One region of the Paenibacillus sp. GYB003 genome, then DNA from elsewhere that is predicted to be linked to it. Evidence: riboswitches for the same ligand, from Rfam matches in the RefSeq annotation. Region 1 holds a riboswitch; the other holds the start of a gene.
The links. Region 1 has a riboswitch for cyclic di-AMP ahead of PV407_RS25710 (ubiquitin-like domain-containing protein). Riboswitches for the same ligand answer to the same signal wherever they lie in the genome.

Region 1 (5,083 bases):
CCGAAAGTCCGACATTATCCGATCGATCGGCAGCATACACGGAGGCAAGCACCATATTTACTTTCCGGCCGAGCCGCTGCGCGACAAGCGCGACCGATTGCCGGCCGGGCTGCGGGACGTACTGCGGCTGGACGGGTAAGGCCGGACCGCTCCTTACTAAGGTTACGGGCATCGGTCCGCTTCGGTTCGATCGCGCAAGGATGTAACGTCAAAAAAAAAAGCGCCGCTTGTGGCGGCGAAAAAATAAGCACGGAGGCAACCATGTTAACGGACACGCATACGCATTTGAACGTGCGCCAATTCGACGCCGATCGGGACGACGTGATCGAGCGGGCGAGACAGAACGGCGTCAGCCGGATCATCAACATCGGCTTCAACCGCGAAACGATCCCGTCGTCGATCGAGCTGACGGAACGGTACGAGTTTATTTATTCGACGGTCGGCTGGCATCCGCAGGATGCGATCGATATGAAGGCGGACGACCTGGACTGGATCGAAGAGCTTTGCGCCAAAGACAAAGTGGTGGCGATCGGGGAAATCGGCCTCGATTATTACTGGGACACGTCGCCGAAGGACGTCCAGCATCGCGTGTTCCGCGAGCAAATCCGCCTCGCCCGGCGGCTCGGCATGCCGATATCGATCCATAACCGGGACGCCCATCACGACGTCGTTCAGCTGCTGAGAGAAGAAAAAGCCGAGGACGTGGGCGGGGTCATGCACTGTTTTTCGGGAAGCTGGGAAACGGCCAAGCTGTGCCTGGACATGAACTTTTACATTTCGTTCGGCGGCCCGATCACGTTCAAAAACGCCAAGCAGCCGAAGGACGTTTTGGCGCAGGTGCCGCTCGACCGACTGCTTCTCGAGACCGACGCTCCTTATCTGACCCCGCATCCGCACCGGGGCAAACGGAACGAAACCGGCTATGTCCGGCTTGTGGCGGAAGCGGCGGCGGAGATCAAAGGGATGTCGCTCGAGGAAATCGCCCGAATAACGTCGGACAATGCGACGCGGCTGTTTCAACTGCAAAATTAATGAAAATTTTAAAAATCCCCCTCGGCGGCCGGACGCGATAAGCGTTTTTGGGCCAAGCCGAGCGGGGATTTTTCGTTAACCCTTGCATGATGTCTGCTTCGCGTCTTCGCCTTTACCGCTTGTCCTTCGCGGAGCGGCCGCCGCGCGAGCGAAAGGCGAAAGCGGCTGCTCCGCCGATCAGCGGCAGAGCCGGCAGCCACGGCGCGAATACGTCCGGCCGGAACATCGGCAGCGCCAGCAGCGCCGCTTGCGCAAGCTGCGCCGCCAGCGCGACCCGGGCGGCCGCCGCCGGTCTTTGCGCCGCCGGAATCGGATAAAGCGCCGGCCAGACGGAATGCCGGTGAAACCGGACGAGCGCGGACAGCTGAACGTGCGTCACGACGAGAAACAGCGCGTATACGCCCGCGAACAGCCATGTGCCCTTCACGGCGAGCAGGATGATAAGCGCAAGCAGCGTCAGCCTCGTCATAATGCCGAACAGCTCCGAGCGAAGCAGCGTCAGCGCGTACAAATAGCGGAACGCGTTGTCCTTCCGCAGCGGGAGCAGGTTCGCAAGCCGGGACAGCAGGCGCCGCGGCTTTACACGGTTCGGCAAATCGTCGACGTCGACGAACCAGTTGAAAAACAGCAGCAGCGTCGTGCGATGACTGGCTTCCTTCAACCGCAAATACGGCCAGTTGACGGGCAGCTTTCGCGACCGCAGCGACCACCCCCCCATCAAGGCGAAGGCGGCGACGAAGGCGATGCCGCCGGCGACGAAGCCGTACCGGTACAGCGAATAAAGGACGATAAAGTCGGCCAGCCAGCGCGCGGCCCGGAACGAGGCGCGGTTTCCGGCCCGGACGAACGAGCTTTCCGTCCAACCGCCGAGCAGGTTCGCGAATTTCAGCGCCAGCGCGAACAAGACGAGCGCGACGTAGGGCAGCGCTTCGCTCCCGGATCCGTGCCGGTACAGCGGCATTCCGGCCGAGACGGCGAACACGGCGGCGAAGCCTTGCGTCACGAAGCTGTACAGCAGCGCGCCACGGAAATAAGCCCCCATCCGCGCTTCCATCGGCAGCAGGAAGACGAGATCCGCCTCCTTCAGCAGCGTGCGGATCGGGCTGACGGCCATGAAGGGAGCGAGCCAGCACGCAAGGACGACGGCGTATGGAAAATCGTCCGGAATACGTTCCAGCGTCCGGCCGTACAAATAGGAGGAGACGATGAATGCGACGAACAGAAACAAAAAAAATCCGCTTTGCCCCGCATAAAACGTATAGCGCGCCACGAGCCTCGTATGCGCGGCAAGACGGTCTTTCCACAGCCGTTTCGCCGGATTCATGAGGCGCCGCCTTTCACAATCGCGTAGAACAGCTCGTCCAGCGTCGCTTCCCCGCCGGCGCCGGCGAATTCGCGCAGCTCGCCCAGCGTTCCTTTCGCCGCGATTCGACCCCGGTGCAGCACGACATACCGGTCGCAATACGTCTCCAGCGTGGATAAGATGTGCGAGCTGATCAGAAACGAAGCGCCTTTGTTTTTGCGCTCCACCATCAGATCGAGAAGCGACCGGATGCCGAGCGGGTCGAGGCCGAGAAACGGCTCGTCGATGACATAGAGCGGGGGTTCGACAAGAAAGGCGTTCATGATCATGACTTTCTGCCGCATCCCTTTCGACAAAGTTTGGGGAAACGCGTCAAGCTTGGCGGTCATGTCGAATTGCTCGGCAAGCCGCGCGGCGCGGCTCTCGAACCGGTCGTCCGCCAGCCCGTAGGCCATCGCGCTCATGCGCAAATGCTCGCGAATCGTCAGCTCCTCGTACAGCTCCGGCGCCTCGGGCACATATGCGAACGAGCCGCGATAGCGGGTGGCGTCGTCGGCCGCCCGCAGCCCCATGACGCGGACGAAGCCTTCCTGCGGGGCGAGCAGCCCGAGAATATGCTTGATGGTCGTGCTTTTGCCGGCTCCGTTCAGCCCGATCAGGCCGACCATTTCGCCCGGCGCTATCGAGAAATCGAGCTCGCGGATGACCGGGCGGTTCCAGATGTAGCCCCCGGACAAATTTGAAACCTCTAGCGTATAATCCATTTTTTACCTCCGTTTCGGAAGCGGTCTTTCCTCTCCATCATACCATTTTTGACCGAAAATCCGCATCCGCCGGAGGAGGACGAAGCGAAAAGAGGCCGTTAGACGAAGCCATAAAAGGTTCTGACGAAGAAAAACAGCGATTTGTTTCACAAAAAAAGTGAAATATCACACATTTTTCGCTTTTTCGCGAAAAAACCGGCTTTTCATCCTCTTTACAGGTTTTTCATAAGGCTTTAATATAACGATCATAATGATTCGAAACCAAATACCGCCATCGACTTCCTATCGCTGAGTTTCCGTAAGGGAAACGGGGGAACCAAAGGTTCATGGGGTGAATTTCAAGCAGAGGGCATATGGATCGGCTCCAACGCTTGAATAGGGCGACTCTCGCGTCCGAACCCGTCAGCTAACCTCGTAAGCGTGAAGAGAGAGGCACGATTGTCGGGCATAGATGCAGCCCCGTACCGGGATAAGCATTGTTTAACTGCCGCGAGAAGAGTCCTCTTCATCCGCGGCTTTTATTTTCGGTCTTTGTTCGATAATCGAAAATATTCCTAAGCGGACTAATCTGGCAGAAGTCGGCATCCATTCAGCTCCGACATGCAATCCGACCGATGGCGAAGCGAATCATCCAAATTGAATCCAGATCGCGTCAATTCCAGTCATGCGTAACATTATGGCGGCGAGAACTGATGAAGGAGGACCGCAGAAGTGGGCGTTATTCCTACCGAAGAAACCCATGTAAAACGATCATCCAGCATGTCTTTCGCAATGCGATGGAAGCATGAAAACTTGCGCCCGATCCTACTTAGCGCTTTGTTTTCGATCGTGATGGCAGTCATGTTTGCACTGCTTTTGTACGGAATATCTATCAAGCAAGTGGAGCTTGTCGTCGGAGGGGAAACGAAGCAGTTCAAGACGAGACAGTCGACGCTGTCCGCTTTTCTCGCCGAGCAGCAAATCGCGGTGGGCGAGTACGACAAAGTATCGGCCGCCATGGACGCGAAGCTGAAGCACGGCGACAAGTTCGTCATCGAGCGGGCCGTCCCCGTTCAGCTGACGGCCGACGGCAAGACGGAAACGCGCTATACGGTGGCGAAGACGGTCGAGGGAGCGCTCGAGGAGCTTCAAGTGGAGCTCGGCGAGCTGGATAAGCTGACCCCGGCCAAGGAGGAACCGATCACGTTCAATACCCCGATCCAGATCGTGCGGGTACAGAAGCTGATCGAGGAGCAAACCGAGCCGATTCCGTTCGATACGGTGAAAAAGAACGACCCGAATTTGCTCAAGGGCAAAGAGCAGGTCGTGACGGAAGGCAAGGAAGGCGTTCTCGAGAAAACGGTCGAGAAAGTATTCGAGGACGGCCAGCTGGTCGCCGAAAACGTCGTCGATACGAAAGTCGCGCAAGAAAGCGTTAACCAGATCGTCGCGCTCGGCACGAAAAATCCGGTCGTCGTCTTGTCGGCCGCTTCTCCGAACATCGACGAGGTGACGAAGGGCGACGTCAAGTTCGCCTATAAGCAAATTTTGAACAACGTCACGTTGACGGCTTATTCCATCGACCCGAAGTCCACGGGCAAAACGAGCGATCATCCGCAATACGGAATTACGGCTTCGGGCACGAAGGTGAGCGAAGGCCGCACGATCGCCGTCGATCCGAAGGTGATTCCGATCGGCTGGTGGGTCTACATCGAAGGGATCGGACTCCGCCGTGCGGAGGATACCGGCAGCGCCGTGAAAGGCAATATTATCGACGTTTATTTCGAAAACCCCGATTACGCCAAACGGTTCGGCATGAAGCGGGGCTACAAAGTATACGTGATCGGCAAGGAAAAGCCGACCGCGAATTGAACCGCCGGTTTGCCGTGCAAAAATGATTTGATTACGCGGGCCGGACTCGGGTATATTGTAAATAAACTTGCACGTAACGAAGAAGAGGCGAGCCCTCTTCTTTTTGTTCGTATGAAAGGAAATCCGACTGTTA
Region 2 (5,083 bases), on a different contig from region 1:
GTGTTTACGCAGTTTTTCAAAAGCATCCCGGAGGAGCTGAACGAAGCCGCCTTGATCGACGGCGCCGGACCGTTCACCGTATTCGCCCGCATCGTGCTGCCGCTGTCGAAGCCGGCACTCGCCACGTTCGGCCTGTTTTACGCCGTCATGCATTGGAACTCGTACTTTACCGGCATGCTGTATATAAGCAATCCGAACTTATGGCCGATTCAGCTGCTGCTCCGGCAAATCGTCGTCGTCAACGACACGTCGTCGCTCCAGGCCGACCAGCTCGCCAACATCCAGCCTCCGCCCGCGGAGACGACGCAGATGGCCGCCATTTTGCTGGCGACGGTGCCGATTTTGATCGTCTACCCGTTTCTGCAAAAGCACTTCGCCAAGGGGGTGATGATCGGTTCGGTCAAAGGGTAAGCGAACCGTACCGTAAGACGAGATTGATCGAGGGGTTCCGTCTGTAAAAACAAAGCTCATCCATACCGGAGGTGTCCGCCATGAAAGGAAACACATTCGCCGGCCTCGTCGCCGTAGCCGTCCTGTCCGCCTCGCTCGCCGCCTGCTCCGGCGGCGGCCAAAACGCGGGAGAAACGCCGAAATCCGGCGACGCGAACGCGCCGAAGACGAACAAAACGTACGACATCAGCTTCCTCAACTTCGCTTATACGATTTTCCCCGATCCGAACGGAAAAGGCGTAGAGGCGATCAAGCAAAAATTCGGCGCCAACATCAAGTCCCAGTTCGTGCTGCAGTCCGACTATAAAGAGAAGCTGAACGTCATTATGGCGTCGGGCGACATGCCGGACGTCGTGGCGATCAAAGATTTGGACTCGAACTATTACAAGTGGGCGAGACAAGGCGCTTTCCTGCCGCTCGACGAATACATCGACCAGTACGCGACGCTCAAAGGCGTGCCGAAGACGATTTACGATCAATTCCGCGTCAACGGCAAAATTTACAGCATCCCGATGTACCAGCCGACGTATACGTTCTCCGGAACGATCCGCCAGGACTGGCTCGACAATCTCGGCCTGAAAATGCCGACGAACTACAAGGAGCTGCTGGACGTCGCCATCGCCTTCACGAAAAACGATCCGGACAAAAACGGCAAAAACGATACGTACGGCTTCGCCCTCGGGGAAAGCATCTCCCCTAACCATGCGATGGGAGCCTATTGGTCCGGCGCCTGGTATCATAAGGACAAGGACGGCAATTATATGCCGGGCTTGATCGGCCCGGGACGCAAAGAAGTGATCGAGACGCTTACCGCGGCCTACAAGGAAGGCGCCGTCACGAAAGATTTCGCCGTGCTCAACTGGGCGCAGACGAACAAAGAATTTTACTCCGGCAAAGCGGGCATTTTCATCGGCACGCCGAGCGGGATGGTCGAAGATTATTACACCGGCCTGCTGAAGGTCGATCCGAAAGCGAAGGTCGCGCCGATCCCGTTCTTCAAAGCTCCGGACGGCTCCCAGGGCAACTTGAAGGGCCGCGGCTTCTTCGGACTGACGACGCTTTCGGCCAAGCTGAAAAACGATCCGGACAAAGTGAAAAAGATTTTGGAAATACTCGATTACGGCCGCCAGTTCATCCCGCTCGACCAGCGCACGCCGCAAAACCAGCAGTTCGACTGGATCATGGGCGGAAACGGCGTCGGCTACGACATGGTGAACGGCAAGGCGGTGCCGAAAGCGGGCCAGGAATCGAATACGCCGATCCAATACATGCTGCAGCGCCACGAGTTTTGGAAGCCGTGGGCGCCGAGCGACGACGCCAACCAGTTTTCCAAGGCGTCTTACAATTCGCCGGAAATGCAGGCGTTTATCGCCACGATCGAGCAGATGGAGAAGACGTACAATAAAAACCCGTACGACGATCCGTCCTACCTCGTCTACTCGGAAACGCAGGCGTCCAAAGGGACGGAGCTGGACAAATATTTGATCGACGAGCAGACGAAAATGATTTCCGGCCAGCGTCCGATATCCGATTGGGACAAAATGATCGAGGAATGGAAATCCCGCGGCGGCGCCCAGCTGATGAAGGAAGTGAACGACGGCATCAAAGCCGCCAAAAACCAGTAACGTCCGCAGCCGCCGTCGGCGCCGCGCCGGTTCGAAAGGAGCCGCGCGGCGCCGCTTGCGTCGCAATGCAAACGTATGTTTCCTTTTTATGGCGGCAAATGGTATACTTGTTGTCAACACGCACTCGCGAAAGGGGATTTTCCGTCATGCAGCAGCCTATCGTCCGATGCGGCTGGGTGAACGACAGCCAGCTCTACATCGATTACCACGACCGGGAATGGGGCGTTCCCGTCCACGACGACAACGCCCTGTTCGAGCGGCTCGTTCTGGAAGGCGCCCAAGCGGGGTTGAGCTGGTATACCATTTTGCGCAAAAGGGAGCATTACCGCGAAGCGTTCGACCGGTTCGATCCGGCGAAGGTGGCCGCCTACGACGAGCGGAAAATCGAAGAGCTGATGGGGAATCCGGGAATCGTCCGCAACCGGCTGAAAATTCGGTCCGCCGTGCGCAACGCCGTGGCGGTTCTCGACGTGCAGCGGGAGTTCGGCTCCTTCGACGCTTATTTATGGTCGTTCGTCGGCGGCAGCCCGATCCGCAACAGCTGGAAGCAGCTCGCCGACGTGCCCGCCAAGACGCCGATTTCCGACGCGATGAGCAAAGATTTGAAGAAGCGCGGCTTCTCGTTCGTCGGCTCGACGATCTGCTACGCCTTGATGCAGGCGACGGGAATGGTGCAGGATCACGTCGTGACGTGCTTCCGCCATCGGGAGCTGGCCGAAGCGACGCAGGGGGCGATTGCCAATAATTGAGGGTTTTCTCGGTATGCGATTTGTGTTAGCCTTCTAAAAGTAGCCGAAACTTCGGTAAATGGAAACGGCTGGATAAGCAAGTCGGCCGCTTCCGCTCACAAAGTGCGGGGGATTTTTTTTACGGACAAGCCGTTTAACGACGCTTTCCGTTTCGGGGTGAATCGCGACTTTTCTCGCGTAGGGCTGTATCCTCAGTCCGAATCCGACAACTAACCTCGTAGGCGAACAAAAGGAGAGGAATCGCATATGCATTGGAGAAACACCTGGAAGCGAGCGCTGCTTACGGGCGGTTTTGCTTTGTTTTTCATCACCGGCTCGGCCGTTTCGGCAGTAGGACGGCCCGTTGATCCGATTCTTCTTCAGCCCTGGTCGCCGCTTGTCCTGCAAAGCGGCGATATGTCGACCAAGTCGAATCCCGACTTTTCCGATTTTCAAGCGCAGCTATTGCGCAGTCATTTCAATGCCGTACAATCGCTGATCGAAAGCGAAAAAGAGCCGACGTCGATCGCCGAGCACATGCTTGCCGCGGTTCCGACGATATACGAGGTGCAGCCGCTGACGGCGGCCGCGCCGGACGATCTGTTCGCGATCAAGCCTGTTGCGCTCGGACTCGCTCAGGCGCCCGCGGCGGACCCTCAGCCGTTGGCGGCGGCCCGGCAGCCTGCGGCAGCCGACGCGAAAGCGGCGGAGCCGAAGGCCGCTCCGAAAGTCGCGGCGTCCATGCCGAAAAAGGTAAGCAAAGCGGCGGAAGCGGCGCAAACGGCGAAAGCCGCCGAACCGAGAAATCTCGTTACGACGGTCACCGGCGCGACGATTACGCCGAAGAAAACGGTCAAGGCGGTGGCGTCCGCCTACACGGCCAGCGCCGAAGAAAACGGCGGCTACGCCGGCAAAGACTATTTCGGCAATTCGCTGCAGGTCGGCTCGATTGCCGTCGACCCCGACGTCATTCCGCTCGGCTCGACCGTTTACGTGACCGGCTACAGCTACGACGGTTTGCCCGCCGGCGGCATGATGGCCAAAGCGGTCGATATCGGCGGCGCCATCGACGGCAACCGGGTCGATATATTCGTGCCGGATTCGCGCGAGAAAGCGAAAAAGTTCGGCTTGCAAAACGTTACGCTGTATGTCGTCGACTGAGGTCGGCGGCTTTTTTTTCGTTGCGTCTTACTTGCTTTTCGGCAAATGCAGCAGCTCCGGCACCGTAACGAGCCCGTATCCCTGTTCGCGCAGCTTCATGATGATGGACGGCAGCGCCTTGACGGTGCCGCTCAAATCCTGGCTGTCTCCGCCGGCGGAATGCTGCAGCACGATCGCCCCCGCTTTCGTATGGCCCAGGATGTTGCCCGACACCTGCTGCTCCCCGAGGCTTTTCCAATCGAGCGAGTCGACGTTCCAGTTTACGACGATATAACCGTGCCGGTTCGCCCATTGCAGCTGCCCTTCGGTGATTTCCCCGTACGGAGGCCGGATCAGCTTCGGCTTGTAGCCGGCAAGCCCGTTAAGCGTTAGTTCCGTTTGCTCGATTTCCGCCGCGAACTGCTCGACGGACAGCTTCGTAAACAGAGGATGGCGATAAGAATGATTGCCGATCGCATGGCCTTCGCGGATGATTCGCTTGACGACGGCGGGGTGCGCCTCGGCTTTTTTGCCGAGCAGGAAAAAAGTCGCCTTAACCCCGTAAGCCTTCAGCACGTCCAGCACCTGCGGCGTAAACCGCTCGTCCGGGCCGTCGTCGAACGTCAGCGCGATATTTTTCTCCTTCGACGTTCCGCTTACTTTGAACACGTCCGGATATTTCGCACGCAGCTGCGAAATGGTCAGCTTTTTGCCCGCGGCCGCGTTCGTCTGCGATTTTTGCACGCTGACCGACGGCGCCTTGGCTTCTCCGGACCGCTTCGTTCGGGCCGTCGGCCGGGACTGGGGCGCCGGTACCGGGTCAACCGGCTGTACCGTTTCGACCGGGGCCGGCGGGGTAGGCGCGGGCGGCGACTCGGACTTGCTCCGTTCCCTTTCGGCCGTCTCGGCCGCCAGCCGCAGCCGATCGGGGGCGCCGCCCGCCGGTCCGCGATCCGCTGCGGATTCCGCCGTATTTTGCGCCGCCTCGCCTTCTCCCGCTCCAGGTCCGGGTACGGCCGCCTGACAGCCCGCGGCGATAAAGCAGCTGAGCGCAATGCCGATGATGCGCTTCATGGACATCCCCTCCCGTCATACGCATAGTATGCTTGTACGGGACGGAATTATCCGTTCGGGGCGCCG

Region 2: linked by a shared signal. The riboswitch ahead of PV407_RS12780 (3D domain-containing protein) and the one ahead of PV407_RS25710 (ubiquitin-like domain-containing protein) in region 1 are both predicted to bind cyclic di-AMP.

What each region holds. Positions count from the first base shown of each region.
Region 1 covers NZ_JARBDC010000081.1:10,597-15,679, forward strand. Annotated here, with positions in the region: gene PV407_RS25690 (HD domain-containing protein) at 1-139, shown strand, start outside; gene PV407_RS25695 (TatD family hydrolase) at 262-1,032, shown strand; gene PV407_RS25700 (ABC transporter permease) at 1,145-2,356, opposite strand; gene PV407_RS25705 (ABC transporter ATP-binding protein) at 2,353-3,099, opposite strand; cyclic di-AMP (ydaO/yuaA leader) riboswitch at 3,376-3,534, shown strand; gene PV407_RS25710 (ubiquitin-like domain-containing protein) at 3,811-4,950, shown strand; gene rnmV (ribonuclease M5) at 5,083-5,083, shown strand, end outside.
Region 2 covers NZ_JARBDC010000034.1:98,360-103,442, forward strand. Annotated here, with positions in the region: gene PV407_RS12765 (carbohydrate ABC transporter permease) at 1-411, shown strand, start outside; gene PV407_RS12770 (extracellular solute-binding protein) at 492-2,075, shown strand; gene PV407_RS12775 (DNA-3-methyladenine glycosylase I) at 2,222-2,824, shown strand; cyclic di-AMP (ydaO/yuaA leader) riboswitch at 2,901-3,063, shown strand; gene PV407_RS12780 (3D domain-containing protein) at 3,071-3,964, shown strand; gene PV407_RS12785 (polysaccharide deacetylase family protein) at 3,992-5,017, opposite strand; gene PV407_RS12790 (sensor histidine kinase) at 5,065-5,083, opposite strand, start outside.